4 regions of the Janthinobacterium sp. PSPC3-1 genome follow, and region 3 is predicted to be linked to each of the others. Evidence: predicted binding sites of a transcription regulator. Region 3 holds the regulator's gene; each other region holds the start of a gene.
What was found. The regulator LexA, encoded in region 3, represses DNA repair genes until DNA is damaged. The targets are predictions, from matches to a motif close to ACTGTATNNNNATACAGT.
Positions count from the first base shown of each region.

Region 1: imuA (translesion DNA synthesis-associated protein ImuA) is a predicted target of LexA. The motif match lies at 1,341-1,358, and genes of this name have one in related genera.
Region 2: ACP7B7_RS30845 (putative DNA modification/repair radical SAM protein) is a predicted target of LexA. The motif match lies at 2,897-2,914, and genes of this name have one in related genera.
Region 4: recA (recombinase RecA) is a predicted target of LexA. The motif match lies at 2,001-2,018, and genes of this name have one in related genera.

Region 1 covers NZ_JAFCTQ010000001.1:178,567-186,310, forward strand. Annotated here, with positions in the region: gene ACP7B7_RS00860 (putative Na+/H+ antiporter) at 1-1,162, opposite strand, end outside; gene imuA (translesion DNA synthesis-associated protein ImuA) at 1,378-2,088, shown strand; gene ACP7B7_RS00870 (Y-family DNA polymerase) at 2,018-3,514, shown strand; gene ACP7B7_RS00875 (alpha/beta hydrolase family protein) at 3,756-4,529, shown strand; gene ACP7B7_RS00880 (hypothetical protein) at 4,581-4,931, opposite strand; gene ACP7B7_RS00885 (glutathione S-transferase family protein) at 4,955-5,587, opposite strand; gene ACP7B7_RS00890 (M61 family metallopeptidase) at 5,654-7,525, opposite strand; gene ACP7B7_RS00895 (CHAT domain-containing protein) at 7,552-7,744, opposite strand, start outside.
Region 2 covers NZ_JAFCTQ010000067.1:9,402-15,237, forward strand. Annotated here, with positions in the region: gene ACP7B7_RS30835 (hypothetical protein) at 1-135, shown strand, start outside; gene ACP7B7_RS30840 (UdgX family uracil-DNA binding protein) at 227-1,654, opposite strand; gene ACP7B7_RS30845 (putative DNA modification/repair radical SAM protein) at 1,651-2,883, opposite strand; gene modA (molybdate ABC transporter substrate-binding protein) at 3,022-3,783, shown strand; gene modB (molybdate ABC transporter permease subunit) at 3,798-4,469, shown strand; gene ACP7B7_RS30860 (sulfate/molybdate ABC transporter ATP-binding protein) at 4,474-5,172, shown strand; gene ACP7B7_RS30865 (TOBE domain-containing protein) at 5,204-5,836, shown strand, end outside.
Region 3 covers NZ_JAFCTQ010000001.1:373,630-381,373, forward strand. Annotated here, with positions in the region: gene folC (bifunctional tetrahydrofolate synthase/dihydrofolate synthase) at 1-300, shown strand, start outside; gene ACP7B7_RS01695 (SPOR domain-containing protein) at 325-1,311, shown strand; gene ACP7B7_RS01700 (CvpA family protein) at 1,339-1,827, shown strand; gene purF (amidophosphoribosyltransferase) at 1,865-3,388, shown strand; gene ACP7B7_RS01710 (cystathionine gamma-synthase family protein) at 3,432-4,673, shown strand; gene lexA (transcriptional repressor LexA) at 4,739-5,377, opposite strand; gene rpsF (30S ribosomal protein S6) at 5,654-6,043, shown strand; gene priB (primosomal replication protein N) at 6,061-6,360, shown strand; gene rpsR (30S ribosomal protein S18) at 6,387-6,677, shown strand; gene rplI (50S ribosomal protein L9) at 6,705-7,160, shown strand; gene ACP7B7_RS01740 (replicative DNA helicase) at 7,298-7,744, shown strand, end outside.
Region 4 covers NZ_JAFCTQ010000020.1:45,253-52,996, reverse strand. Annotated here, with positions in the region: gene ACP7B7_RS19795 (class I SAM-dependent methyltransferase) at 1-162, opposite strand, end outside; gene recX (recombination regulator RecX) at 257-715, opposite strand; gene recA (recombinase RecA) at 835-1,944, opposite strand; gene ACP7B7_RS19780 (response regulator transcription factor) at 2,151-2,858, shown strand; gene ACP7B7_RS19775 (sensor histidine kinase N-terminal domain-containing protein) at 2,855-4,393, shown strand; gene ACP7B7_RS19770 (DUF4212 domain-containing protein) at 4,386-4,673, shown strand; gene ACP7B7_RS19765 (sodium:solute symporter family protein) at 4,670-6,718, shown strand; gene ACP7B7_RS19760 (TolB family protein) at 6,818-7,462, shown strand; gene ACP7B7_RS19755 (alpha/beta hydrolase family protein) at 7,471-7,744, shown strand, end outside.

The DNA of each region.
Region 1 (7,744 bases), 200 kb from region 3:
GGGCCACGCCGGCCGGATTCGGCGCATTGGCGATGACGGTCAGGCCGCCGCCGGCCACCGCGCCCGCCATCAGCATGTATTTCGCTTCCTCGCTCATGCCGACGATCAGCGAGCCGAGATAGGTCAGGGCGGCATTGTCGGTAATCGCCGTCAGGCCCAGCGCGCCGAAGAACAGCGCCAGCGGTTTCAGGCTCGATACTATCGGCTGCAACCACCATTGCTGCATGCCGCCCAGCACCACCAGCCCCGCCAAAAAGAAGCCGACCAGCAAGCCCTCCTTCAGGATCAATGGGCTTTGATAGCGTTCATAGGCCTGCACGAAACCGAGGAAGAACAGGAACAATCCCAGGAACAGCACCGGATGATGGGCCAGCGCCACCACGCCGGCCAGCACGGCCAGGTGCACCAGGCTGATGGCCAGCGGTACTTTGGGCAATTCGACATCGCCCGGTTTCGGCTTGATGTCGGAAGTGTTGCTGTGCAAATACTTGCGCAGCAGCAGGCAGGCGCCGGTGGCGTTGACCAGCACGGCAATCGCCGCCTTCCAGCCGAAATGGCTGGCCATAAAGGCGCTGTCCCAGTTCCAGGTGGTGGCCACCATCAGCACCGGCGGCGCCGCATACGAGGTCAGCGTGCCGCCGATCGAGACGTTGACGAAAAGCACGCCCAGCGCGCCATATTTCAGCCATTCGGGTATGCCGGGGCGAAAGATTTGCGGCGCCAGCATCAGCGCGGCCAGGGTCATGGCGGCCGGTTCGGTGATCAGCGACCCCGTCAGCGGCACCAGCGCCAGGCCCAGCCAGGCCAGCGCCAGCTCGGTACGCAGCGGCATGGCGCGCGCCACGCCTTTGAGCAGGCGCTGCACGGCGTCGAGCACGGGGCGCGAAGCGGCCACCACCATGACGACGAAGACAAACAGCGGTTCCGTGTAATGGCGCGACTCGGCATAGCTGATCGCCGCGTCGCCGCCGGAAACGAAGGCCATGGCGATGATCAGGATAAACGCCCAGAAACCGAACACGACTTCCACCTCGCCCAGCAGATGAAGCACGCCGGCATGGCGCGGATGGCGGTGGGCCAGCACTTCAAACGACTTGGCGGCAAAGGTGTGGACGAGGGCGAGGCCGAAGATGACGGCGCTGATCAATTGTATGGTGGTCAAATGGGAGGTCCTTGAAGAATAAGAAACCGGCGCTGTCAGGCTGGCCGGTAAGGAGAGTGCTTATGGTACAGCAATCGTGATCAATAATAGTGTTTTTCGGCACCGCGAAGCGGCCCGTGCAGCGGCGTGGAGGGCATGGACAGACAGATAATCCTTGCCAAAATCGCTGGTGAATAGTACTGTATATTTATACAGTATTTTACATGGATACTTTCATGCAACATTCCGAACTGATGGCCTCGCCGGAAGCCTTGCACCCGTCCTTGTGGCGCGCCTCGCAACTGGGGCAGGGCGCCGTGCGCTGTGTCGACACCGGCTTTGCCGCCTTGTCGGCACAGCTGCCGGGCGGCGGCTGGCCCACGGGCAGCCTGGTCGACCTGCTGGTGCAGCAGGCCGGCAGCGGCGAGTTGCGGCTGCTGGCGCCGGCGCTGGCGCAATTGCAGGGCTTGCCCATCGTGCTGTTGCAGCCGCCCCATCCGCCACAGGCGCTGGCGCTGGCCGCGCAAGGCTTGCATCCGTCGCAACTGCTGTGGCTGCGTAGCGCCAGCAGCAAGGATGCCTTGTGGGCGGCGGAAAACATCTTGCGCAGCGGCAGTTGCGGCGCGCTGCTGTTCTGGCAAAGTCAGGTACGCGCCGACAGCCTGCGCCGGCTGCACCTGGCGGCGCAGGGCGGCAATACCCTGTTTTTCATGCTGCGCCCGCTGCATGGCGCGCAGGATGCGTCGCCGGCGCCGCTGCGCCTGTCGGTGCGGCCGGCCGCCGGCGGCATCGATATCGGCTTTGTCAAACGCCGGGGACCGCAGCGCGATGCGCCGCTGTTCCTGCCCCTGCAACCTCCTTCTTTACTGCAGCGCCATGCGCCTCTGGATCGGCCTTTGCCTGCCCCGGCTCCCGCTCGACGTGTTCTTGCCGAACTGGTCGGCTGACACCTCGTGCGTCGTGCTCGAGCACGAACAAGTGATTGCCCTGTCGCCGCTGGCGCGCGCGGCCGGCATCAAGCCGGGCATGCGCCGCGCCGGCGCCCTGATGCTGGCGCCGCAGGCGCGCGTGCATGAACGCTCATTGGAACGGGAAGCGCGGGCGCTGCAGGAAGTGGCGCTGGCGCTGCTGCAATATTCGCCGCAGGTGGCGCAGGCCGAGGAAGCGACCTTGCTGGTCGACGCGGGCGCCAGCCTGCGCCTGTTCGGCGGCGTGCGCGCGCTGTGCCGCAGCATCGAGGCCAGCTTGCGCGCGCTGGGCTACACGGCCGTGCTGTCGTGTGCGCCGACGGCGCGCGGCGCCTGGCTGCTGGCGCAAGGCGTTGCCAAGGCGGGCGCAAAATCGGGGCGCGCGCTGGGCATGGCCGGCCTGGTGCGCCGCCTGGACCGGCTGCCCTGCGCCTTGCTGCCGCCGGCGCGTCCCTTTATCGACTGGTTCGACGGCATCGGCTGCATGACCCTGGGGCAAATGCGCCGTTTGCCGCGTCCCGGCCTGCAGCGCCGCTGCGGGCGGCCTTTGCTCGACATGCTCGACGACGCCCACGGCCACAGCACGGAATTGTTCGTCTGGCTGGCCGCGCCGCCCAGCTTTTGTGCTTCGCTGGAATTGTTCGACCGGGTCGAACACGCCGACGCGCTGCTGTTCGGCGCGCGCCGCCTGCTGCAGCAAATGACGGGCTGGCTGTGCGCGCATCAACTGGCCGTCGAACGCATTGAATTGCTGCTGATCCATGAACGGGGCAGGGTGGCGAAGCCGCCCACCGTGCTGGTGCTGGCGCTGGGCGAGGCCGTCTGGCGCGACGAGCACCTGGTGCGCTTGCTGCGCGAGCGGCTGGCGCAAGTGACGCTGGACGCGCCCGTGATCGGCTTGCGCTTGTCCGCGCCGCAAGTGCAGGCGATGGCGCCGCCCAGCGACAGCCTGTTTCCCGAGCCGGGCGGCACGCCGCAGGAACGCCAGCGCCTGATGGAATTGCTGGTGGCGCGCCTGGGCGTGGAGAATGTCTTGCAGGCCGTGCCGCAAGCCGACTACCGGCCCGAAGCGGCCAACCGCTGGCTGCCGCTGCCGTCCAGGGCGCCGGCCAACAGCGCCGTGCCCGACTTGCCGCCCGGCCTGCCCGGCATGCCGCGGCCCGGCTGGCTGCTGGCCCAGCCGATCGCCCTCTTGATGCGCGAACACCGGCCGTTTTATGGTTCGCCCCTGAGGATGGTGTCGGTGGCCGAACGCATCGAAGCGGGCTGGTGGGGCCAGTCGCAGGCGCGCGATTATTTCATTGCCGAGGGACTTGATCACGCCCATTACTGGGTCTATCGCGAACGTGTCGCAGGCAATGCGGAAGAAGCGCCACGCTGGTATTTGCATGGCTTGTTCAGTTGAATTGCATATCACCTCAACCTCGGGAAACCTGATGCCTTTAAACTGTTCAGTGCATGGAAAGAGCAAGGCCTGAAAGCTTAAAAATGACGGGCGGAGACGCGCCCGCTTGGCCCGGGGGAACCTGTGCGGGCGACTGGGGTTTAACACGTTTTTCTGGCGTGCTTGTGGTTAAAACATGCTTGCTCCAGTAGCGCTACAATGCCCCATCGCCGGGCATGTCCGGCAGCTTTGATGAGCACCTATGAAATCCACCCGGCAAGACTTTCCCGGCGCGCATGGCCATCTGCTGGCGGCACGGCTCGATGCGCCCGATGGCGCAATCCGCGCCCATGCGCTGTTTGCCCACTGTTTTACCTGCGGCAAGGATGTGCTGGCCGCGCGGCGCATCGCGCAAGGCTTGACCGAACACGGCATCGCCGTGCTGCGCTTTGACTTCACGGGACTGGGTGCCAGTGAAGGTGAATTTGCCGCCACCAATTTTTCCTCGAACGTCGATGATTTGGTGGCCGCCGCCGATTTCTTGCGCGCAAAGCATGCTGCGCCGCAATTGCTGATCGGTCATAGCCTGGGTGGCGCGGCCGTGCTGGCCGCCGCCGCGCAAGTGCCGGAAGCCACGGCCGTGGTGACCCTGGCCGCACCGAGCACGCCCGCCTACGTGACGCGCATGTTCAGCGCCCACCTGGACCAGATCGCCGCTGATGGCGAAGCGCTGGTGCAGCTGCAAGGGCGGCCGTTTCGCATCCGCCAGCAATTCGTCGACGATGCGGGCAGTCACAGCCTGAAGGAATGCATCGCCGGCCTGCGCCGCGCCTTGCTGGTGATGCATGCGCCGAACGACACCACCGTCAGCCTGTCGAACGCGATGGATATTTTCACGGCCGCGAAACACCCGAAAAGCTTTGTCTCGCTCGACGACGCCGACCATCTGTTGACGGGGCGCGACGATGCGGCCTATGTCGCCAACGTGATCGCGGCCTGGAGCGCGCGCTATCTGGCGCAGCCTGGAACGCCATGAAAAACGCCGCACCGGCATATAGCGGGTGCGGCGTAGTGGAGAGGTAAAAACTTACTCGTCGTCGAATTCGGCGGACAAATCTTTCCAGCCTTTACTTGCAGCAAAAGCGGAAAACTCTTCCGGTGCTTCGAGCACGATCAGTTTCTTGTCTTGCAGGCCCAGGTCGCCATGGCCGAAGTCGGGACCGACGTAGCCGAGGCTGCGCAGGCGCGCCAGGATATGGCCGACCAGGGTCTTGTCTTTATAAGCACCCGCTTCGAGCGGGGCGGAAAAATCGACATACACGTCGATGATGCCGTAGCCTTCGTCGAAGATGCGGATGGCCTTGATGTCGTGGGCACGGCCGGAGCCGTCGGTGGCCTTGAAAGGGCCGCTGAGCTGGATGTCGGTGTCATTGTTCATGGTGTCAGCATACACCAAATCAATCAGACTTTGGGCAAGGCCATGCCGCGCTGCACGGCCGGGCGTTCGCCGACCAGTGTCAGCCAGCGCTGCAGCGCCGGGCTCGTTTCGATTTGCGTGCCCAGCGCGCCCTTGAGGCGTTCTTCGGCGGCGCGCACCCACGGGTAGGCGGCGATATCGGCAATCGTGTACTCGCTGCCGGCCAGATAGGGCGCGGTGGTCAGCTGTTTTTCCATTACGTTGAGCAATCTTTCGGCTTCTTCGCGGAAACGTTTTAACGCTTGTTCCGATTTTTCCTCGGCGCGCTCGAAATAGCCCAGCTGGCCCAGCATCGGACCCAGGCCGCCGATTTGCCAGCTCAGCCATTCCAGGGCCTTGTAGCGGGCAGGGCCCGACGGCGCCAGGAAACGCTGGTGTTTTTCCGCCAGGTAGATCAGGATGGCCGCGCTTTCAAACAGCGGCAGCGCGCCGCCCTCGGCGTCCTCGTCGACGATGGCGGGAATCTTGTTGTTGGGCGAAATGGCCAGGAACTCCGCCGTGAATTGCTGGCGCTCGCCGATATTCACCGCCTCGATGCGGTAGGGAATGCTCAATTCCTCGAGCAGGATGGTGGGCTTGCGGCCGTTGGGCGTGGTCCAGGTGTAGAGCGTGATCATGATTTCTCCTTGGTGGAATACTGCGCCATCTTAAAACGGCACCGCGCCGGCCAGCGCGCGTTAGCCTTATTTCAACGCTTGCAGGATGGTGCCCAGGCGATCCGGCGTGCCGGGAATCCGTTCCAGCTGCGGATATTTCAGGCCGCCGTGATAGTCGAGCGCCACGGTCTGGAACTGCTTGCCCTTTTTCACCAGCAAGTTGATCGGCTCGCTGCCGTCCCTGGCGGCCTTGATCGCCGCTTTCAGCAGCTTGGGCGTGTAGGCCGTGCCATTGACGGCCAGCAAGGTCGTGTTGCCCGACAAGCCGGCCTTGAAGGCGGGGCCGTCCCACAGCAGCCGGCCCAGCTTGCCATCCTTGTCGATCACCACGCCCAGCGAATACGTCAGGTCGGTGCTTTTGGCACGCTCTTCATCGGCCTTCAGGAAAGCCGTGGGGGTATCGCGGTAGACCAGCTTCCAGCCGGCGCGCGCCAGGCCATCGAGCGGCGCGCCGGGGCCGTGGCCTTCCACGCGGCTGCGCAGGAAGGTGGCCCAGTCGTAGGGCTGCACCTTGTTGAGCGCCGCCACCACATCCTCGAAGGTGTAGGGCAGCGGCGTGGTGCTGCCGTCGTTGACGCCAAAAAAGGCGCGCGCGAAATCGTCCAGCGAACGGCGCTCGCGCGACAGTTCGCGGATCAGGGTGTCGACGTCGAGCCAGACCAGCGCGCCCTCCATGTAGTAATCCTCATCGCGCTGCCAGCTGCTCCAGCCCTGCGGGCGGCGGCCATTGATGATGGGATCGTTGGTGGTGTCGCCCATGCTGCGCCAGCTGCGCCCTGGCGCCACGTCGTAGCGCGCGGCGGTGGCGGCGAACAGGTCGCGCATGTGGGCCGGGTCGACCAGGCCGGAACGGGCCGCCAGCACATTGCCCCAGTACTGGGTCTGGCCTTCGTAGACCCACAGCAGGCTGTTTTGCAGCGGCGTGTTGAAGTCCGGCGTGTCCTGGCCGGCCGGGCGGCGGAACTTGCCGTTCCACGAGTGCGTCAGTTCATGCGGCAGCAGCACGCGCACCGGCGCGGTCTTGTCCCAGTCGCTGAAGTAGCCGGGCTTGACGCCGTTCTCGCTCGACTGCTGGTGCTCGCGGCCGATGCCGCCGAATTCATCGCTTTGCGCCAGCAGGAAATCGTAATGTTGGTAATGGCGCGAGGCGAACAGTTTATACGCCTGCTGCATCAGCGCGCGGTGCGGCGCGATCTGTTCCGGCGTCGCTTCCAGGCTGTCGGCGCTGTCGGCCACCAGGTTCAGGTGCACCGGGAACCGGGCGCCCGGGTCGAGGTCGATGCGCTTGAAATGGCGGCCGGCGAACAGGGGCGAGTCGACCAGGGTTTCCAGGTCCAGCGGCTTGAACGCCACCTGCTGGCCTTGTGGCGTGGCCGCCTGGCTTTGCACGGCCAGCGCGCTGCCGAACTGCCAGCCGGCCGGCAAGGTCAGATTGGGCTGCACGCTGATCTCGCGCGTGGGCTTGCCTGCCGGATACAGGGTCATGGCCTGCCACTGCACGCCCAGCATGTCACGGGTCATGGTGATGCGGCCCTGGTTCGCTTCGACCGGCGAGAGGAACTGGTACTGCGCTTCCACGGTCGATGCGCCGGCCGGCACGGTGACGTGGAACGCGAACATGTTGACCGGATCGCGCCGCCATTCCAGGGGCTGGCCATTGGCCGACAGGCGCAGGCCGGCGAGTTGATTGAGCGGGCCGCTGGGGCCGTGGTTGCCCGGTATCCATTGCGGGTACAGCAGGGTCAGCTCGCCGGGGGCGGCGGGTATCGACGCCTTGATCTGGAAAATCTGCTGCGCCACGTTGCTGGCGTCGACATTGAGCACGATGGGTGCGGTGGCCTGCGCATGGCAGGCAGTGGCGAACAGCAGGGCAAACAAGGGGCGGGGAGAAAAGGGCATGGATGGCAGGTAATTAAAGAAAGAGATCAGGAGCCGAGCAGGATAAAGCCGGCCCAGTAGAAAGGGTGGTCGCGCGACGCCCCGGCAGGGGAAGGCGCGGCCATGTCGAGCGGTGTCAGGCCGCGCCGCGCCAGGCCGCGCCTGGCTTGGATGGCGGCGCTTTGCCGGCCGGCCCGCAACTGGCGCAGCTGCGCCTGGCGCAAGGCTTGCGGCTTGCTT
Region 2 (5,836 bases), on a different contig from region 3:
GGCGTACTAAAACAAGTTTTAAGGCCAGATATGGCTGAAGATAATTTGCGTGAATGTTTGGTTTCTTTTACACGCGAGGTATCTTTATTCTTGACTGCCAAAGAGAGATTACCTCATGAACTTAGGGTCGAATAAGCTTACGTCATCGTACGAATCAGTAAAAAATTCATTAGATCTTTCTTCTGATGTTAATAAGTAAAAATTTTGATAAATTAATATCGAAAATTTATATTTCAGCTAATTTTAGCGCTCGTTTTAAGCCTTCGACAATCACCCGATACGCCTGCCCCCTGGCCTCCTCATCCGGCGCCCGCAGCACATACGACGGGTGATACACGGTCACCACCCAGCGGCCGTCATGCTGAATCGGCGTGCCGATCAGCGGCGTCATGGTGGCCGAGCCATCCTGCAATATCGACTTCAAGGCCGTGCTGCCCAGCGCCACGATCACTTGCGGTTTTACACTGGCCAGTTCCTGTTCCAGCCAGTCATGGCAGGCGGCGATTTCGCGTTGTGCTGGCGTCTTGTGCAGGCGGCGCTTGCCGCGTGGTTCCCATTTGAAATGCTTGACGGCGTTGGTCAGATAAATGCTGTCGCGCGCCACGCCCGCCTCCAGCATGGCGCGCTCCAGCACCGCGCCGGCCGGGCCGACAAACGGCAAGCCGGCCAGGTCTTCCTGGTCGCCCGGTTGTTCGCCGACCAGCATGATGGCCGCTTGCGCGGGACCGACGCCGGGCACGGCCTGGGTGGCGCTTTTCCACAGTTCGCAGCGGCGGCACTGGTCCAGCGTGGTGGGCAGTTCGCGCGCGGGCTGGGCGCGTTCGGCGGAGATCGGGATCATCGCTGCGCCGCTGCGCTGGCCGACGGTGGCGGTCTGGCCCGTGCGGCGCTCGCCGTTGGCGGCGCTGCTGACCATGGCGGGCACGATGGCGCCTTCCGGCAGATTTTTCCAGAAGCGCGAGGGGATATGGCTGCGCAGCAGGTCGGCATTCAGGCGCGCGGGGTTGAAGATGCTGCGGTAGTAGGTCAGCCACAGCGCTTCGCCGGCGTCGTCGATATCGGCCGGGCCGCGCTCGGCCGCGCCGCGCATCAGGGCCGGGCCGGCGTGCAGGGTTGTGCCGTCCCACAGCATGGTGGCGGTCGGCGTGGCGATCATCCAGCTGATGGGGCCCATGCGGCGCGCGAAGTGGCGCGCCACTTGCGGCAGCACGTCGTGCACGGGCTCGAACCAGGCCACGAAACGCGGCGCACCCTGCGCTTCTTCGCGCTCGCGGAAACGCACATAGGCGTGCATGTCGTGCTCTTCGCGGCGCACGGCCTTGGCCATGCCGTGCAAGCGCGCGCCATCCGCATCGGCCGGCGAGATCACATCGTGCTGGCCCTGCTGCCAGCGCCACAGCACCTGATATAAAAACGCCCAGCGATCCTGCACATTGAAGCAGGCGGCGCTTTCCAGCAGTTCCACCAGGGATCGCGGCAGGCGCAGCGGCGGCGCGCTGGTATCGGTTGCGTCCGGTGTTGACGAAAACAGGTCGCCGTCGCCGGGCTGCGATTGCCAGGCGATATGGACTGGCGCCACGCCAAGCGCGATCAGCTCCCGCGCTGCAGCACGCCACTCGCCGAACGACTGCGCCAGCCGCACGACCTGGTTCATGCCGCCTGCAGCTCCGGCCACAAGTTCATCTGCTGCGGCGCTTCCGTCATGGCGCGGCGCAGGTTTTCGGAGGTGGTGGTGTCGCGCGCGGGAAAGTAGTCGGCCGTGATGATAAAGGGAGAGATCTTTTTCATGCTGCAGCGCAGGCGCGACAGGTCGGCGTAGCGCACCTGGCGCAGGCGGCGCAGATCGACGATGCGCTGCGCGTTGCGCAGGCCGATGCCAGGCACGCGCGCGATCATGTGCAGCGCGGCGCGGTTCAGGTCCATCGGAAAATGCTCGCGGTGCGCCAGCGCCCAGGCCAGTTTCGGGTCGATATCGAGCGCCAGGTTGCCACCGCTGGCGGGCAGCAGTTCGCTGGCCTGGAAGCCGTAGCTGCGCAGCAAAAAGTCGGCTTGATATAACCTGTGTTCGCGCAGCATCGGCGGCGGCGCCAGCGGCACGCTTTTCGGGCTGTCGGGAATCGGACTGAAGGCCGAGTAATACACGCGCTTGAGTTTATAGCTGCCGTACAGGGTCTCGGCCGTGTTGAGGATCTGCTGGTCGTCGCTGGCGTCGGCGCCGACGATCATCTGCGTGCTCTGGCCGGCCGGCGCGAAACGGGGTGACTTCGGTTCCTCGGCTTTTTCATCGAGCTTGCGGCGGATCGAGCCCATCGCCAGCTTGATGGTGTGCACGCTTTTTTCGGGCGCCAGCTTCTGCACGCTGTCCTGGGTCGGCAGTTCGATATTGACGCTGAGGCGGTCGGCATAGCGGCCCGCCTGTTCGATCAGGGCCGGGTCGGCGTCGGGGATGGTTTTCAGGTGGATATAGCCGCGGAACTGGTGCACCTCGCGCAGCTCGCGCGCCACCTGCACCAGCTGCTCCATCGTGTAGTCGGCCGACTGGATGATGCCGGAACTGAGGAACAGGCCGTCGATGTAGTTGCGCAGGTAAAAGTCGGCCGTCAGTTTCACCACTTCGGCCACCGTGAAGCGGGCGCGCGGCACGTTCGAGGTGCGGCGGTTGACGCAGTACTGGCAGTCGTACAGGCAGTAATTGGTCAACAGGATCTTCAGCAGCGACACGCAGCGCCCGTCCGGCGTATAGCTGTGGCAGATGCCCATGCCCGAGGTGGCGCCAAAGCCGTCCTTGCCGATCGAGTGGCGCTTGGGCGCACCGCTGCTGGCGCAGGACGCGTCGTACTTGGCCGCATCGGCCAGGATTTCCAGCTTGTCCGTCAATTCCATGGGGCACCTCAATACTGTATGTATATACAGTATATCAGGGATGGCCGGCTAACGCCTGCTTGATCCATGCAATGGCAAGACGCTATATATCCGTGTATATTACGCTTCTGTTGATTGCTCACTCTCAAGGATATGACCATGCGCCTGACCTCTGCTGCCCGCCTTCTTGCCGCCGCTTTTTTCATGACCACTGCCGCTACCTCCGCCATGGCCGGCGAAGTGGTGGTGTCGGCTGCGGCCAGCCTGACGAACGCCTTCAAGGATGCGGCGCAAAGCTATGAGGCGCAGTATCCGGGCAGCAAGGTCTCCTTGAACTTCGCCGCTTCGGGTGTACTACTGCAGCAGATCGTCAAGGGCGCACCGGTCGACGTGTTTGCCTCGGCCGACCAGGAAACCATGGACACGGCGCAAAAAGAAGGCCTGGTGCTGCCAGCCGACCGCCATGATTTCGTCAGCAACAGCCTGGTGCTGATCGTGCCGTCGGACAGCAAGCTCGGACTCAGGAACCTGAATGACCTGACGCAGAAAAGCGTGACGCGCGTGGCGATCGCCAATCCGGCCAGCGTGCCGGTGGGCCGCTATTCGGAAGGCGCGCTGAAAAAGGCGAATCTGTGGGACGGCGTGCAGGCCAAGGCCATCAGCACGCAGAACGTGCGCCAGTCGCTCGACTACGTGGCGCGCGGCGAAGTCGATGCGGGCTTTGTGTACGGCACCGACGCGGCCATCATGAAAGACAAGGTCAAGGTGGTGTTCGAGGTGCCGCTGGAAGCGCCGGTGCTGTACCCGATCGCCACCATCAAGGGCAGCGCCAATGCGGCCGAGGCCAAACGCTTTGTCAGCTATCTGCAAACGGCGCCGGCGCAAGCCATCCTGGCCAAATACGGATTCAAAAAACCATAAGCTGATCGCACCGGATGGATATCGCCTGGACCGCGCTGGCCCTGTCGCTGAAAGTGGCGGCATGGGCCACGGCGCTCAATTTGTTGCTGGGCATCGGTACCGGCTACCTGCTGGCCCGCGCCCGCTTTCCCGGGCGCGACCTGCTCGACGCGGTATTGACCTTGCCGATGGTGATGCCGCCCACGGTGCTGGGCTATTATCTGCTGGTGCTGCTGGGCCGGCGCGGCAGCATCGGCATCTGGCTGCAGGAACACTTCGGCATCAACCTGATCTTTACCTGGCAGGGCGCCGTGATCGCTTCCACCATCGTCGCTTTTCCGCTGGTGTTCAAACCGGCGCGGGCGGCGTTTGAAGCGGTCGATGGCCAGCTGGAACAGGCGGCGCGCGTGCTGGGCATATCCGAAATCGCCATTTTCTTTCGCGTCACCCTGCCGCTGGCCTGGCGCGGCATCCTGGCCGGCGTGCTGCTGGGCTTTGTGCGCGCGCTGGGCGAATTTGGCGCGACCCTGATGGTGGCCGGCAGCATACCCGGCAAGACACAGACCCTGTCGGTGGCCGTGTACGAGGCGGTACAGGCGGGCCAGGATGAGGTCGCCAATATGCTGGTACTGATTACCTCGGTGGTCTGCATCGTGGTGCTGCTGTCGGCCGGCACGCTGGCGCCTGGCCGCATCGTTCACAAGTAAAACCATGCAACTCGACCTCGATATCCGCGCCACCTTGCGCTCCGGCAAACGCCATTTTGAGCTGCACGTGCAGTGCAGCTCGACCAGCCAGCGCATCGCCGTGTATGGCCCGTCTGGCGCCGGCAAGAGCATGACCCTGAAGGCAATTGCCGGACTCTTCACCCCGGACGCCGGCCATATCCGCCTCAATGGCCGTACGCTGTTCGATTCCGCTGCCGGCATCAACCTGGCGCCGCAACAGCGCAATGTGGCCTATCTGTTCCAGGACTATGCGCTGTTCCCGCACCTGACGGTACGCCAGAACGTGGGCTTCGGGCTGGCGCGCGGCTGGTTCAATCCGCGCGCGCGTGAGAAACTGGCCAAGGTCGAGCATTGGCTCGATGCGTTTCATTTGCAGGAACTGGCGCACCAGTATCCCGACGAGTTGTCCGGCGGCCAGCGCCAGAGGGTGGCGCTGGCAAGGGCACTGGTGTCGGAGCCGGCCGCGCTGCTGCTGGACGAACCGTTCGCCGCCCTCGATCCGGCCCTGCGTGTCACCATGCGGCTGGAACTGAGCCAGTGGCAGCAGCGCCTGGGCGTGCCGATGATATTGATTACGCACGACCCGGAAGACGCGCGCATCCTCGGCGACCATGTGCTTTACTTGCGCGATGGCCGCATCGACACGATGGAAGAAAACAGACACGAGGTGAAAATTGGATAAGGCAGAAATCGGCCTGCAAGGCTCGGTATGGATGACGGTGGGCGGTGAACACCTCGGTGGCGCCGGCAGGGTGGCGTTGCTGGGCGCGATCGCCGAATGCGGCTCGATCACGCAGGCGGCCAAGGCGGTCAAAATGAGCTACAAGGCGGCCTGGGACGCCATCGACGCGATGAACAACCTGGCCGGCGAGCCGCTGGTAGAACGCCTGGCGGGCGGCAAGGGCGGCGGCGGCACGCGCCTGACGCAGCGCGGGCGCCAGCTGGTCGACAACTTTCGCATCATCGAACGCGAGCACGAGCGCTACCTGCGCCAGCTGGGCAGCCAGGCCGAGGGCATCGCCGACGACCTTTTACTGATACGGAGAATGGCCATGAAAACCACGGCACGCAATCAATTCCTGGGCAAGGTGGCCGAACTGAAGTCTGGGGCGGTCAACGACGAAGTGATCCTGGAACTGCCCGGCGGCCAGCAGATCGTGGCCGTCATCACCCAGGGCAGCAGCGACAGCCTGGGCCTGGCGCCCGGCGTGGAAGCATTCGCGCTGATCAAGGCCTCGTCCATCATCCTGGTGGCGGATGGCGAAGGCGCGCGCTTCTCGGCGCGCAACCAGCTGGCCGGCACCGTCACGCGCGTGCAGACGGGCGCCGTCAATACCGAGGTGGTG
Region 3 (7,744 bases):
ATGCAGGACAAGGATATCGACGGCGTGCTGGCCGCCATGAGCGAGCACGTCGATCACTGGTGCCTGGCGGGCCTGCCGTCGCCGCGCGCGGCCACTGCGTCCGAGCTGGCGGCCAAGGTGCAGATCATGCTGGAAGACAAGCCGGACAGCGGCGATCATACAGTGTCTGTTTTCGATGACCCGGCACAAGCTTTTGCAAATGCAATGAGCCGGGCCGGTGAGAATGATAGAATTGTGGTCTTTGGTTCTTTCCTCACCGTTGCCGGCGTGATGAAGGCCAGGAAATCCTCACTTCACTGAAACGCACTCGACTGAAAATGACGCATGGGCTTGTTCTCGAAACTGTTTAAAAACAAGCAAGAATCCTCTGGCGAAGACAGCGGCTTTTATGTTCCTGGCGAAGCACAGTCGCCGACCCGCAAGCGTGCCGCCAATACCGCCGGTGGCGGTGGCCGCCGTGCTGGCCGCGATGCGCCCGATCCCGCCTTGCCGGAAAAGAAACGTGCGCGCCGCCGCCTGATCGGCGCCATCGCGCTGGCGCTGGGTGTGGCCGTCGGCCTGCCGATGCTGCTCGATTCCGAACCAAAGGCGCCCGTCAACGATATCGCCATCGAGATTCCGTCGAAGGACAAAGTGGCCGCCGCACCGGTCCCGGTACCGGCGCCCGTGCAGGCGGTGCCCGCCCAGGGCGCGGCCAGCAATGGCCTGGACCAGTCCGAGGAAATCGTCGACACGCCATTGCCGGCCAGAAGCAAGCCAGTACCGATGCCAACGCCGGTTCCGGCCACCGTGGTGGCCGCCGCCGAGCCGGTCAAGCCGGCCTATGTCGAGCCGAAGCCTGTCAAGGTCGAGCCCAAGCATGAGGCCAAGCCTGAGCCGAAGGTCGAACCGAAGCGGGAAGCCAAGCCTGAACCCAAGCCCGAGCCGAAACATGAAGCCAAGCCGGAGCCGAAGCCCGAGCCGAAGCCGGCCAAGGTGGAAAAATCGAATGACGATGCGGCGCGCGCGATGGCCATCCTGGAAGGCAAGCCCGCCGCCAGGGCGGAGGCCAAGCCTGCGGAGAAGTCGGCCGACGCCGATTCGGGCCGCTTTGTGGTGCAGGTCGCCGCGCTGGCGACGCAGGACAAGGTCGATGAGCTGCAGGCGAAATTGCGCGACGCGGGTATCAATTCCTATACGCAAAAAGTGTCCAGCGCCGGTGGCCAGCGCATCCGCGTGCGCGTGGGGCCGTTCGGCAGCCGCGACGAGGCGGAAAAAACCCGCGCCAAGCTGCAAAAGCTGGGCCTGGGTGGCAGCCTGGTGCCGGCGTGAGCAGTGTAGATCTGGCGGGCTGACGGCGTGACGATCTTCGATTACCTGGTGCTGTTCGTGCTGGCAACTTCGGTGCTGATCAGCATGATGCGCGGCCTGATCAAGGAAATCCTGTCGCTGGTGAGCTGGGTGGTGGCGTTTGTCGCCGCCAATGCCTACGGCGCGACCCTGGCGAAATTCCTGCCGGCCGTGATTCCTGGCGAGGCCGTGCGCCTGCTGCTGGCCTTCGTGATTCTGTTTATCGGCGTACGCATCCTGATGGGCTTGCTGGGCATGACGGTCGATGCGCTGGTCAAGGTGACCGGGCTGAGCCTGGCCGACCGCATGCTGGGCAGCCTGTTCGGCGCGGCGCGGGGGCTTGTAATTGTGCTGACCACCGTCATCTTGTGCGGCATGACCTCGATTCCGCAACAGCCGTTCTGGAAGAACGCCTTGCTCAGTCCATACGCCGAACAGGGCGCGCGCACCATCAAGCCTTATCTGCCTGCCGCCTACGCGCAGCATGTGAAATTTTGATCTTTTTAAATCAGTAGCACAGTTACAGGAGCACACCATGTGTGGCATCGTCGGCGTCGTTTCCCATCAACCTGTCAATCAATTGCTCTATGACGCATTGTTGCTCTTGCAACATCGCGGTCAGGACGCGGCAGGGATTGCGACCAATCACAGCAGTATGTTTTCCATGCACAAGGCCAATGGCCTGGTGCGCGACGTCTTCCGTACGCGTAACATGCGTTCGCTGCAAGGCAATTCCGGCATCGGCCACTGCCGCTATCCTACCGCTGGCTCGTCGAGCGAAGAAGAAGCGCAACCGTTCTATGTCAATGCGCCGTTCGGCATTACCCTCGCGCACAATGGCAACCTGACCAACTGGGAACAGCTCAAGCAGGAGATGTTCAAGAACGACCGCCGCCACATCAATACCGATTCCGACTCGGAAGTGCTGCTGAACGTGCTGGCCCATGAAATCCACCAGGCCACCACCGGCCTGGTGCTCGATCCTGAAGCCATCTTCAAGGCCGTCACCGTGCTGAACCGCCGCGTCAAGGGCGGTTACGCTGCCGTTGCCCAGATCGCCGGCGTGGGCCTGCTGGCCTTCCGCGATCCGCACGGCATCCGTCCGCTGTGCCTGGGCATCAATGAAAGCGAGCAGGGCACCGAATACCTGATCGCCTCCGAGTCGGTGGCGCTGGAAGGCATGGGCTTCCGCTTCGTGCGCGATATTGCGCCGGGCGAAGCCGTCTTTATCGATGCCGACAAGCAGCTGCACAGCCAGCAATGCGCCGACAACGCCAGCCTGAACCCTTGCGTGTTCGAATTCGTCTACCTGGCCCGTCCCGACTCCGTCATCGACGGCGCCTCGGTCTACGCCACGCGCCTGAAAATGGGCGAATACCTGGCCGAAAAGATCCGCCGCGAACTGCCCGAAGGCGGCATCGACGTGGTCATGCCGATTCCCGATTCCTCGCGTCCGGCCGCCATCCAGCTGGCCCTGGCGCTGAATATCGAGTACCGCGAAGGCTTTATCAAGAACCGCTATATCGGCCGTACCTTCATCATGCCGGGCCAGGCGGCGCGCAAGAAGTCCGTGCGCCAGAAGCTCAACGCCATCCCGTCCGAATTCAAGGACAAAGTGGTGCTGCTGGTCGACGACTCCATCGTGCGCGGCACCACCAGCCGCGAAATCGTGCAGATGGCGCGCGAAGCGGGCGCCAAAAAGGTGATCTTCGCCTCGGCCGCGCCACCGGTGATCTACCCGAACGTGTACGGCATCGACATGCCGACGCGCGACGAGCTGATCGCCTACGGCCGCACCACCGAAGAGGTGTGCCGCGAAATCACGGCCGACTACCTGGTCTACCAGGATATCGACGACCTGAAGCAGGCGATTGCCGACGTCAATCCGGCCCTGACCAGCTTTGAAGCGTCGTGCTTCGACGGCGTCTACGTGACGGGCGATGTATCGCAGGACTACCTGGACCGTCTGGAATATGCGCGCCATAATCCGAAGGCGGCCGCACCCGAAGACACGCCGCGTTCCCAGCTGAACCTGAACCTGGCGACCACGGAAGCATAAGTAACCTGCCCGGCCTGCGCCGGGCTTTTTTTTCTCTGCGATCATGAACGACAAAAAAAACTACGGCTTTACCACCACCATCCTGCATAGCGACCGCCGCAAGGGCATCGAACACGGCTCGCTGCACAAGCCCGTGCATACCTCGGTCGCGTTCGGCTACAGCGACGCGCGCCAGCTGGCCTCCGTGTTCCAGGGCAAGGAACCGGGCTTCCGCTATGGCCGCCAGGGCAACCCGACCGTCTCCGCGCTGGAAGACAAGGTCAACCAGATGGAAGACGGCGTCGCCACCTTGTGCTTTGCCACCGGCATGGGCGCCATCGGCGCCGTGGTGCAGTCGCTGCTGCGGGCGGGCGACCATGTGGTGTCGTCGGCCTTTTTGTTCGGCAATACCAACAGCCTGTGGCAGACCGTCACGGGGCAGGGCATCGCCGTATCATTCGTCGATGCCACCGATGTCGCCAACGTGGCGGCCGCCATCACGCCGCAAACGCGCATCGTGTTCGTCGAAACCATCGCCAATCCGCGCACCCAGATCGCCGACCTGGCAAAGATCGGTGAGCTGTGCCGCGAAAAAGGCATCCTGTATATCGTCGACAACACCATGACCACGCCCTACCTGTTCCGCCCGAAAGCGGTCGGCGCCGGCCTGGTGATCAATGCGCTGACCAAGTCGATCGGCGGCCACGGCAATGCGCTGGGCGGCAGCCTGACCGATACGGGCGTGTTCGACTGGACGCAGTACCCGAATATTTTCGAGAACTATAAAAAGGCGGCGCCGAAACAGTGGGGCATTGCGCAGATCCGCGCCAAGGCCCTGCGCGACTTCGGCGCCTCGCTGGGGCCGGAAGCGGCCCACCATATCGCCGTCGGCGCCGAAACCATGGCCCTGCGCATGGACCGCACCTGCTCGAACGCCTTGGCGCTGGCCACCATGCTGCAGGCCGATCCGCGCGTGGCGGCCGTGCACTATCCGGGCTTGCCGGGCCACCCGCAGCACGCGCTCGCCACCGAGCTGTTCCGCAGCTACGGCTCGCTGTTCAGCTTTGAGCTGAAAGACGGCATCGACTGCTTCGATTTCCTCAACCGCTTGAGGCTGGCGATTCCTGCCAGTAACCTGGGCGACACGCGCACCCTGGTGATACCGGTGGCGCACACGATCTTCTACGAGATGGGTGCCGAGCGCCGCGCCAGCATGGGTATTGCCGAGTCGTTGATCCGCGTCTCGGTCGGTATCGAAGACGAAGCCGATCTGCTCGATGATTTCAAGAGCGCGCTGGACGCTTAACTGCTACGGCAAGTAAAAAGGGCCGCGACAGCAATGCTGTCGCGGCCCTTTTTGCGTGAAATCGATTAATGCCAGCTGCGCATCAGCCCGACTGCGAGACCTTCCAGCGCAAATTCGTCTTCCGGCGACACGGTAATCACCTTGAAGTCGGGGTTTTCCGGCAGCAGTTCGATCAGGGTGCCGGTCTTCCTGTAGCGCTTGACGGTGACTTCATCGCCGATGCGGGCCACGACGATCTGGCCGTTCTTGGCGCTGTCGATCTTTTTCACGGCCAGCAGGTCGCCGTCCATGATGCCGGCGTCGCGCATCGACCAGCCGCGCACTTTCAGCAGGAAGTCGGGCTTGCTGGAAAACAGGGCCGGGTCGACGTTGTAGCTCGCTTCCAGGTTTTCCTGCGCCAGGATCGGCGAGCCGGCGGCAACGCGGCCGATCAGCGGCAGCGACATCAGCAGCGCGGCCGGCACTTTCGGCAGCGCCGGCTCGGTGACGGACGCGCCGATCAGGCGGATGCCGCGCGAGGTGCCCGGCGAAATCTCGATCGCGCCCTTGCGGGCCAGGGCCTGCAAATGCTCTTCGGCCGCATTGGCCGATTTGAAACCCAATTCATTGGCGATTTCGGCGCGGGTCGGAGGAAAACCCGTGTTTTCAATCGCGTCCTTGATCAGGTTCAGGATTTGTTCTTGTCGTGCTGTCAGCTTGATCATGGATGGTGGGTGCATAGTGAAATGCTGTCTATATGAACAGTCTGTATTTTTGTACAGTATCGCCGACTATGCAAGCGACTTTCGGCATTTTCGGCTGATTTCGATGCAAAAAATCACCTGGCGCGCAAAAAGGGCAGGCCGGCCGCCGCTCCAGGCGCCGTCGAAGAAGCAATGGTTGATCGGATTGCAAAAGGCGGTTATAATCTTCGGCTGACCTTCCCACACCCGTCTTGACGCCGGGGTGGGCGATTATCAATCCGACCTGAAGGAGTTTGCATGCGTCATTATGAAATAGTCTTTATCGTCCATCCGGACCAGAGCGAGCAAGTGCCCGCGATGATCGAACGCTACAAAGCCAGCGTAACCACCCGCGGCGGTTCGGTTCACCGCGTGGAAGATTGGGGCCGCCGTCAAATGGCTTACTCGATCCAGAAGCTGCCTAAAGCACACTACATCTGCCTGAACATCGAATGCGACAACGAGACCCTGGTCGAGTTGGAAACTGCATTCAAATTCAATGATGCCGTGTTGCGTCACCTGACCGTTAAAATGAAGAAAGCTGAAACAGCTCCTTCGCCGATGATGAAATCGGTACAACGCGAAGATGCGGCGAAAAGCCACCGCACCGAAGCACCAGCAGCCGCTCCAGCCGCAGCAGCAGCCTAATTGAGCAGGATCGTGCGCTGAACCAGTTACAAGTTACCGCCATCATTGCCGAGCGCGAAATATTGCGCTATACCCCGGCAGGGTTGCCGATCGTGAATGCAGTATTGCAGCACAGTTCGCAGCAGATGGAAGCCGGTATTGCCCGTTTGACCGAGTTTGATGTTGCCGCGCTTGCCGCTGGCGAAATTTCAGGCCGGTTCAGCCAGGCAAGCTTGGGCGGGGTGTATCAGTTCACGGGTTTCCTGGCCAGAAAAAGCCGCAACAGCAAGAGTTTGGTGTTTCACATCATTGATTTTAGTGCAGTCATTTCTGACTAGCGCATTTATAGATACAGGAGCCTCACATGGCATTCGGTAAAAAGTTCGACAAAAATAAGCTCAAGCTTAAAGAAAAACGCAAACAGCAAAACCCACTGTTCAAACGCAAGAAGTTCTGCCGCTTCACCGCAGCACACGTTGAACAAGTTGACTACAAAGACGTTGACACGCTGAAAGACTTCGTCCAAGAAAACGGCAAGATCATGCCAGCACGCCTGACCGGTACCAAAGCGCACTACCAGCGCCAAGTTGACACCGCAATCAAGCGCGCTCGCTTCCTCGCGCTGCTGCCATACACCGATCTGCACCACGCTTAATCGGTCAGATATTCCTGGAGAAGAACTATGCAAATCATTCTGTTAGAAAAAGTTGTTAACGTCGGTAACCTCGGCGAAGTCGTCAAAGTCAAAGACGGTTACGCACGTAACTTCCTGATTCCACAACGCCTGGCCCGTCGTGCTACCGCTACCGCGATCGCCGAATTCGAAGTCAAGCGCGCCGAACTGGAAAAAGCTGCTGCCGCCAAACTGGCCGCATCGCAAGCCCAGGGCGAAAAACTGAGCGGCCTGACCGTTCAAGTCGCTCAAAAAGCTGGCGTCGATGGCCGTCTGTTCGGTTCCGTCACCAACTTCGACATCGCTGAAGCGCTGACCAAGCAAGGTTTTGCTGTTGAAAAAGCACAAATCCGCATGCCTACCGGCCCGCTGAAAGTTGTTGGCGAGCACAACGTTTCGGTTGCTCTGCACACCGACGTGGTGGTGGAAGTGGTCATTGCCGTCGTACCAGACGCAAACGCGTAAATCGTTTGCAGGCCTTGGCCTGCAGGCATTGCCGCAATAGAAAAAGCCGGGTTCGCCCGGCTTTTTTGTCGCCTTTTTTTCGCTGATTTTCAGCCCTTTATTTTTGCCCGGACGCCGAAGCGGGTATAATTCGCGCCATGAACGCCCCCTCAGATCCACAACTGGATTCCCTCCGCATACCGCCGCATTCGATCGAAGCAGAACAGTCCGTCATTGGCGGCCTGCTGCGCGACAATGCCGCGTATGACCGCATTGCCGATTTCATGCATGCGGATGATTTCTATCGCTATGACCATCGCATCATCTTCGAGCAAATCGTCAAGATGGTGAACGCCTCCAAACCGGCCGATGTCATTACTGTTTTTGAAACCCTGACCCAGCTCGGCAAGGCCGAGGATGTGGGCGGACTCGCTTACCTGAACGCGATGGCGCAGAACACGCCGTCGGCCGCCAATATCCGCCGCTACGCCGAGATCGTGCGCGACCGCGGCGTGCTGCGCAAACTCATCACCGTGGCCGACGATATCTCGGGCACCGCCTTCAGCCCGCAAGGCAAGGAAGTCAAGCAGATGCTTGACGAAGCC
Region 4 (7,744 bases), on a different contig from region 3:
GGTCATGCCCTGGCCAAACCCCAGTTCACATGCGGTGCTGACCTTGGGCGGCTGTACGCCCCAGCTCAGCAGCAGCAACTGCGTGCGCAGCGGGTTCAATTCCGTGTAATAGCCGTAGGTGTATGCGGTTTCGGCCGTGTAGCCGGCATGCCAGTTGCTCATCAGGTGTCCTGTATCCCATGGTAGAAAGTGCCGGCGCGCACCATGCGCCACCGTCTGTGGGCAGAATAACTGATCCTTGCCTGCAAGTTAACAATTATTGATCATCATCGGGATCGAGTCCCTTGATTGCCACCTGCACGGCGCGCTGCGAAAAGCCGCGCTGCATCAGGAAACGCATCTGCTTGTTGCGCTGTTCGGCGTCCTGCGCCACTTCGCCGAACTTGCGGCGCCACACCTCGCAGGCGCGTTCGGTTTCGCCTTCGGCCAGGCCGGCCTTGAGCTCCTGCAGCGCTTCGCCCTGTATGCCATGGCTTTGCAGTTCGGCCATGATGCGGCTGTTACCGAAGCGGGCGGAGCGGCGGTGGATCAGCGATTCGGAAAAACGCTCCTGCGACAGCCAGTTGGCCTGCTCCAGGCTGTCGAGCAAGGCTTCCACATCATCGCCTTCCTCGGCATGGCGCTGCAGCTTGCGGCGCAATTCCATGCGGCTGTGTTCGCGCATCGACAGAAAGCGCAAGGCCCTGCCCTTCAGGCTTAATTGCACTCTGGCCATATCCCCACCTTGTTTCTGATGACTGTGATCCAAACACAATCGCCGCCCGGCGCAACAGCGCGGGACGGCGATCATGATCCTACCTTGCGGCAAGCCGCTTTGCTATTTACCAGGGCGCTTTATTCGGCAGCCTTGGCTTCCGCGGCGGCCTTGGCGGCCTTGTCGGCGGCTTTATCGGCTTTTTCAGGCTTTTCAGCGGCCAGCGGCGGCAGTTCGCGCACGCCCAGCGAGGCGCGTACCTTGTTTTCGATTTCACGCGCCAGCGCCGGGCGCTCTTGCAGGAAGGCGCGGGCGTTGTCCTTGCCCTGGCCGATGCGTTCGCCGTTGTAGCTGTACCAGGAACCGGATTTCTCGACGATCTTCGCGTCCGAACCGAGATCGAGGATCTCGCCTTCGCGCGAGGTGCCTGCGCCGTACAGGATGTCGAAGTGCGCTTCCTTGAACGGTGGCGCGATCTTGTTCTTGACAACCTTGACCTTGGTTTCGTTGCCGATCACTTCGTCGCCCGACTTGATCGAGCCGGTGCGGCGGATGTCCAGGCGCACGGAAGCGTAGAATTTCAGCGCATTGCCGCCGGTGGTGGTTTCCGGGCTGCCGAACATCACGCCGATCTTCATGCGGATCTGGTTGATGAAGATGACCAGGGTATTGGTGCGGTTGATCGAGCCGGTCAGCTTGCGCAGCGCCTGCGACATCAGACGCGCCTGCAGGCCTGGCAACGAGTCGCCCATGTCGCCTTCGATCTCGGCGCGTGGCGTCAGCGCCGCCACCGAGTCGATCACCACCAGGTCGACGCTGCCCGAACGCACGAGGGCGTCGCAAATTTCCAGCGCCTGCTCGCCCGTGTCCGGTTGCGAGATCAGCAGTTCGTGCAGGTTCACGCCCAGCTTTTGGGCGTAGCCGACGTCCAGTGCGTGCTCGGCGTCGATAAAGGCGCAGGTGCCGCCCAGTTTTTGCATTTCGGCGATGGTTTGCAAGGTCAGCGTGGTTTTACCCGACGACTCGGGACCGTAGATTTCCACCACGCGGCCGCGCGGCAAGCCGCCCACGCCCAGCGCGATATCGAGGCCGAGCGAACCGGTCGACACGACTTGCACTTCTTCGATCGGTGCGCTGGCATCCATGCGCATGACCGAACCTTTGCCAAACTGCTTCTCGATCTGTGCCAGCGCGGCGGCCAGCGCCTTGGCTTTTTCCGATGCGGGTACTACAGCTCTTTTATCGTCCATTTTGTTCTTTCAGCCCGAACTGGCGCGTGGGGTAGGTTAAATTCATCACAGACACTACTGTATAAAAAAACAGTGCTTAATGCAAGCGGAACGTGCATTTGATTTGAAACAGATCATTACAAGGCGGGTTTTTCATAAATATTCGCCACCTTGCGCAAAATGAAACACAATACACACTTCTGATGTCGCAAGCTTAGGAATCTGCCATGCGTATTTTACTTGCCGAAGATGACAGCGTGCTGGCCGACGGGCTGACCCGTTCGCTGCGCCAGTCCGGCTATGCCATCGACTGCGTCAAGAATGGCCAGGAAGCCGATACGGCCCTGTCCACCCAGGAATTCGATCTGCTGATCCTCGACCTGGGCTTGCCGAAATTGAGCGGCCTGGAAGTGCTGCGCCGCCTGCGCGCGCGCGCCTCGCTGCTGCCGGTGCTGATCCTGACGGCCGCCGATTCCATCGAGCAAAGAGTCAACGGCCTCGATCTCGGTGCCGATGATTATATGGCCAAGCCCTTCGCCTTGTCCGAACTGGAGGCAAGAGTGCGCGCCCTGACCCGCCGCGGCGCCGGCGGCGGCGCCACCGTGATCAGGCACGGCCCGCTCAGCTATGACCAGGTCGGGCGCAGCGCCTATATCAACGAGCAGATGATCGACCTGTCGGCGCGCGAACTGGGCTTGCTGGAAATCCTGCTGGGCCGCACTGGCCGCCTGGTGTCGAAGGAACAGCTGGTCGACCACCTGTGCGAATGGGGTGAGGAAGTGTCGAACAACGCCATCGAAGTGTATGTGCACCGGCTGCGCAAGAAGATCGAGGTGGGCGGCGTGCGCATCGCCACCGTGCGCGGCCTGGGTTACTGCCTGGAAAAATACACGGAAGCGCGCGTGCCGCTGGACGGCGGCGACGCCAGCAAGTGAAGCCAGGTGGAGCGCCAGCCGACGAGCTGGACGAAGACGACTGGTACGAGCCGCCCACCAGCGAGCAGGATGAAACCATCCAGCATTCGCTGTTCGGCGAGATCCTCGACTGGATGCTGGCGCCGCTGCTGCTGCTGTGGCCGATGAGCATCGCCATCACCTACCTGGTGGCCAAGGGCATCGCCAACCAGCCCTTCGACCATGCGCTGGAAGACAATGTCACCATGCTGGTGCAGCAGTTCAAGCTGGCCGACGGCACCCAAGCGGCAGGCCAGCTGCCCGGCCGCGCCGGCGGCAATGCGCGCGAGGCGCTGCGCGGCGACGATGTCGACGCCGTGTATTACCTGATGCTCGACCAGCAGGGCCGCTACCTGGCCGGCGACCGCGACCTGCCGCCGCCGCAGGATGCCGAGCGCTACCGTAGCGGCACGGTGCTGTTCCGCAATGACGCCGTGCACGGCACGCCCGTGCGCGTGGCCTTCTCGTATATCGACACGCCCGACGGCGGTGGCGACGATGGCGAGCGCGCGCTGGTGCAGGTGGCCGAAACGCTGGAAAAACGGGCCCAGCTGGCCAATGAAATCATCAAGGGCGTGATTTTGCCGCAGTTCATCATCTTGCCCGTCATCCTGGCGCTGGTCTGGTTTGCGCTGTCGCGCGGCCTATCGCCGCTGGCGCAGTTGCAGGAACGCATACGGGCCCGCCCGCCCGACGACCTGTCGCCGATCGACTCGGGCCAGGTGCCCGAGGAAATCACGCCGCTGGTCGGCTCGCTCAACGACATGCTGTCGCGCCTGTCGCTGTCGATCGAGATGCAGAAACGCTTTATCGCCGACGCCGCCCACCAGATGAAGACGCCGCTGGCCGGCATGCGCATGCAGTCCGAACTGGCTCTGCGCCAGACCGACCAGGACGAGATCCACCGCTCGCTGCAGCAGCTGGCGAAAAGCTCGGAAGCGGCCACGCGCCTGGTGAACCAGCTGCTGGCCCTGGCCCGCGCGGAAAACCAGCCGCAGGCGGGCACGGCCTTCGAACCGCTGGAACTGAGCGAGCTGGCGCGCACCGTGGTGCAGGACTGGGTGCAAGCCTCGTTTGCCCAGCAGATCGACCTGGGCTTCGAACAGGCGGCAGAACCGGTGATGATTTCCGGCAATCCCATGATGTTGCGGGAACTGCTGGGCAACCTGATCGACAACGCGCTGCGCTATACGCCGCTTGGGGGCAGCGTGACGGTGCGCGTGCGCAGTACGCCGGAGCTGGCCATCCTGGAAGTGGAGGATACCGGCCCCGGCATTCCCCAGGCCGAACGCAGCCATGTGTTCGAACGCTTTTATCGCATTCTCGGCAGCAATGTCGATGGCAGCGGCCTGGGCCTGGCCATCGTGCGCGAAATTGCCCAGCAACATGGCGCCGAGGTCGACATCTTCCACAATCCGCGCGCGCAGACGCCAAAGTTGCCGGGCACCCTGCTGCGCCTGTCGATCGCCCTGCTGCCGCCGGCAACCCCGCCCGAGGACGACATCACGTATGGATAAGCTCAAGCCAGCGCCCAGCCCCACTCTGCTGGCGCGCCGCGCCGCGCACTGGCAAGCCACGCAGCGCCTGACGGCGGTGCTGCTGCTGGTCTGGCTGCTGACGGGATTTTTGACCGTGTTTTACGCGCGCGAACTGCTGCATTTGCAGCTGTTCGGCTGGCCGCTGCCGTTTTACATGGCGGCCCAGGGCGCCTCGCTGGTGTATCTGGCCATCATCGGCTGCTATGCCTGGCGCATGCGCCGGCTCGACCAGCGGTGCCAGGCGGAAGAGTCGCCATGAGCGCGCCACGCAGTTTCTTCAGGCGCCTGTCGCGCTATTACCTGCTGTTTTCGGCCGGCTTTGCCGCTTTCCTGCTGGCCCTGACGGTGCTGGAACAGGAAGGCATGTCGCGCGTGTGGATCGGCTATCTGTTCATGTTCGCCACCATCACCCTGTACGCCACCATCGGCGTCATCAGCCGCACCTCGAACGTCACCGAATACTATGTGGCGGGGCGGCGCGTGCCGGCCCTGTTCAACGGCATGGCCACCGCCGCCGACTGGATCTCGGCGGCCAGCTTCATCAGCCTGGCCGGCGGGCTGTACCTGAACGGTTTCGACGGCCTGGCTTTCATCATGGGCTGGACCGGCGGCTATTGCCTGGTGTCGCTGCTGATCGCCCCGTATCTGCGCAAATTCGGCCAGTACACGATTCCCGATTTCCTGGCGGCGCGCTATGCGGGCGGGCCGGGCGGGCGTGGCGCGCCGGTGCGCGTGCTGGCCGTGGCCGCCACCATCGTGGTCTCGTTCACCTATGTGGTGGCGCAGATTTACGCGGTCGGCCTGATCGCCTCGCGCTTTACGGGCGTCGATTTTTCGGTCGGCATTTTCCTCGGCCTGGCCAGCATCCTGGTCTGTTCTTTTCTTGGCGGCATGCGCGCCATTACCTGGACCCAGGTGGCGCAGTACATCATCATCGTCGTGGCCTTCCTGATTCCCGCCATGTGGCTGTCCGTAAAACATGCCGACAATCCGGTGCCGCAGATCGCCTACGGCAAGGTGCTGACGCAGCTGAGCGCGCGCGAGCACGTGCTGGACCAGGACCCGAAAGAGCGGGAGGTGCGCGACATCTACGCCCAGCGCGCGCGCAACTACCAGGCTGACCTCGACGGCTTGCCGGCCTCGTGGGAGGCGGGCCGGCTGGCGGCCCAGCGCCAGCTCGATATCCTGCGCAAGCGCAATGCCTCGCTGTTCGACATCCGCAGCGCCGAGCGCGCCCTGATCGCCTATCCGAAAAGCCCGGAAGAGGCGCGCGGCGTGTGGCAGTCGGCGCTGGCCCTGAATTTGAAGCGGGCCGAGCCGATCACGCCGCATGCCCAGCCGTTTCCCGCGCCCGACCGCGCGCAATCCGATATCAAACGCAACAATTTCCTGGCCCTGGTGTTCTGCATGATGCTGGGCACGGCCGCGCTGCCGCATATCCTGATGCGCTCGTACACCACGCCGTCCGTGCATGAAACCCGGGTCTCGGTGTTCTGGACCCTGTTCTTCATCCTGCTGATTTATCTCACCATTCCGGCGCTGGCGGTGCTGGTCAAATACGATATCTATTCGGCCCTGGTCGGCACCCAATATGCGCACTTGCCGACGTGGGTCTCGTACTGGGCCAATGTCGACAAGCTCAGCCCCTTGATCAGCATCGTCGACGTCAACCGCGACGGTGTGGTGCAACTGGCGGAAATTGCCATCGATGCCGACGTGCTGGTGCTGGCCACGCCCGAGATCGCCGGCCTGCCGTATGTGATCTCGGGCCTGGTGGCGGCCGGCGGCCTGGCCGCCGCCCTGTCGACGGCGGACGGCTTGCTGCTGGCCATTTCCAACGGCCTGTCGCACGACATCTATTACAAGGTGGTCGACCCGACCGCCTCGACCCAGAAGCGCGTGACGATCTCGAAACTGCTGCTGCTGGCCGTCGCCTTTATCGCCGCCTATGCGGCCTCGCAAAAGCCGGCCGATATTTTATCGCTGGTCGGCATCGCCTTTTCGCTGGCCGCCTCGACCCTGTTCCCGGCGCTGGTATTGGGCGTGTTCTGGAAACGCGCCAACCACCACGGCGCCGTGGCCGGCATGCTGGCCGGCTTTGGCGTCTGCCTGTACTACATGCTGCAGACCAGCCCGATGCTGGGCGGCGGGCCGGCCGGCCAGTGGTTCCATATCGCGCCGATCGCCGCCGGCATTTTCGGCATGCCGGCCGGCATGCTGACCGCCGTGCTGGTCAGCCTGCTGACGCCGGCGCCGGGCCGGCGCAGCACCGGGCTGGTCGACCATATCCGCGCGCCGGAATAACCCCCTTGGCCGGGCTGGTCAAATGCACACCGAAATGTTATCCTGAGAGAAATAATATCAAAATAAATACCATATTTGGCATTCTCGACAGGAGTATTCATGCAGTCCAGCCTGGCCCGTTTCACCGCAGCACTCAGCACCCTGGCACTCGGTCCCCTTTTCATGCTCTCCTGCGCCAGCCTGCCGGCCCATGCCGGCACCGCCGCCAGGACCGCCAGCAACGCCCCCATTCCGATCGGCGATTTTTTCAACAACAGCACCTTCAGCGGCGCCGTGATGTCGCCCGACGGGCGCCACCTGGCCGTGCTGGTCAGCGCCAAGGGCGGACGGGTGCAGCTGTACACGGTGGAACTGGCCGGCATGAAAGTGAGCGGCCTGACCTCGTTCGAGGACGCCGATATCGCCCAGATCGCCTGGGTCAACGACCAGCGCATCGTCTACAGCGTGGCCGACCACAATATCGCCGAGGGAGACGTGCGCCACGGTCCCGGCCTGTATGCGATCAATCTCGATGGCAGCAACTACCGCCAGCTGGCCAGCAATACGTCCACCAACCGGACCGCCACCGGCTCGCATATCGGCCGCGCCTTGCGCGACGCCGTCAGCAAGACCAACCGCGATGTCGAGTGGGTGGTCTACCAGGAAGAGGGACATGGCTGGGCGTTGCCGAAAAACAATATCGACTTCTGGACGCGCGCCGAGAAGCTCTTGCAACGCTGCATAGGTAGACAAGCCGCGCAATGACGCATGCGATGTCAAGGTCCATCATGCGCGCGGCCCTGCTGGCGGCGCTGGCCCTGTGCGCCATCCGTCCTGCCGCCGCACAGGCGCCAGCCCCGCCCACGGTGCACGTCACTGCCCTGATGACGGTCGAACAGTTTTTCGAACCAGCCTCGCTGAGTGGCGCCACGCTGTCTCCCGACGGGCGCCAGCTGGCCATGCGCGTCACGCCGGCCGAAGGCCATGAACGCCTGGCGGTGCTGGACCTGGCCAGCATGCGCAGCACCACAGTGGCGGCCTTCCGTG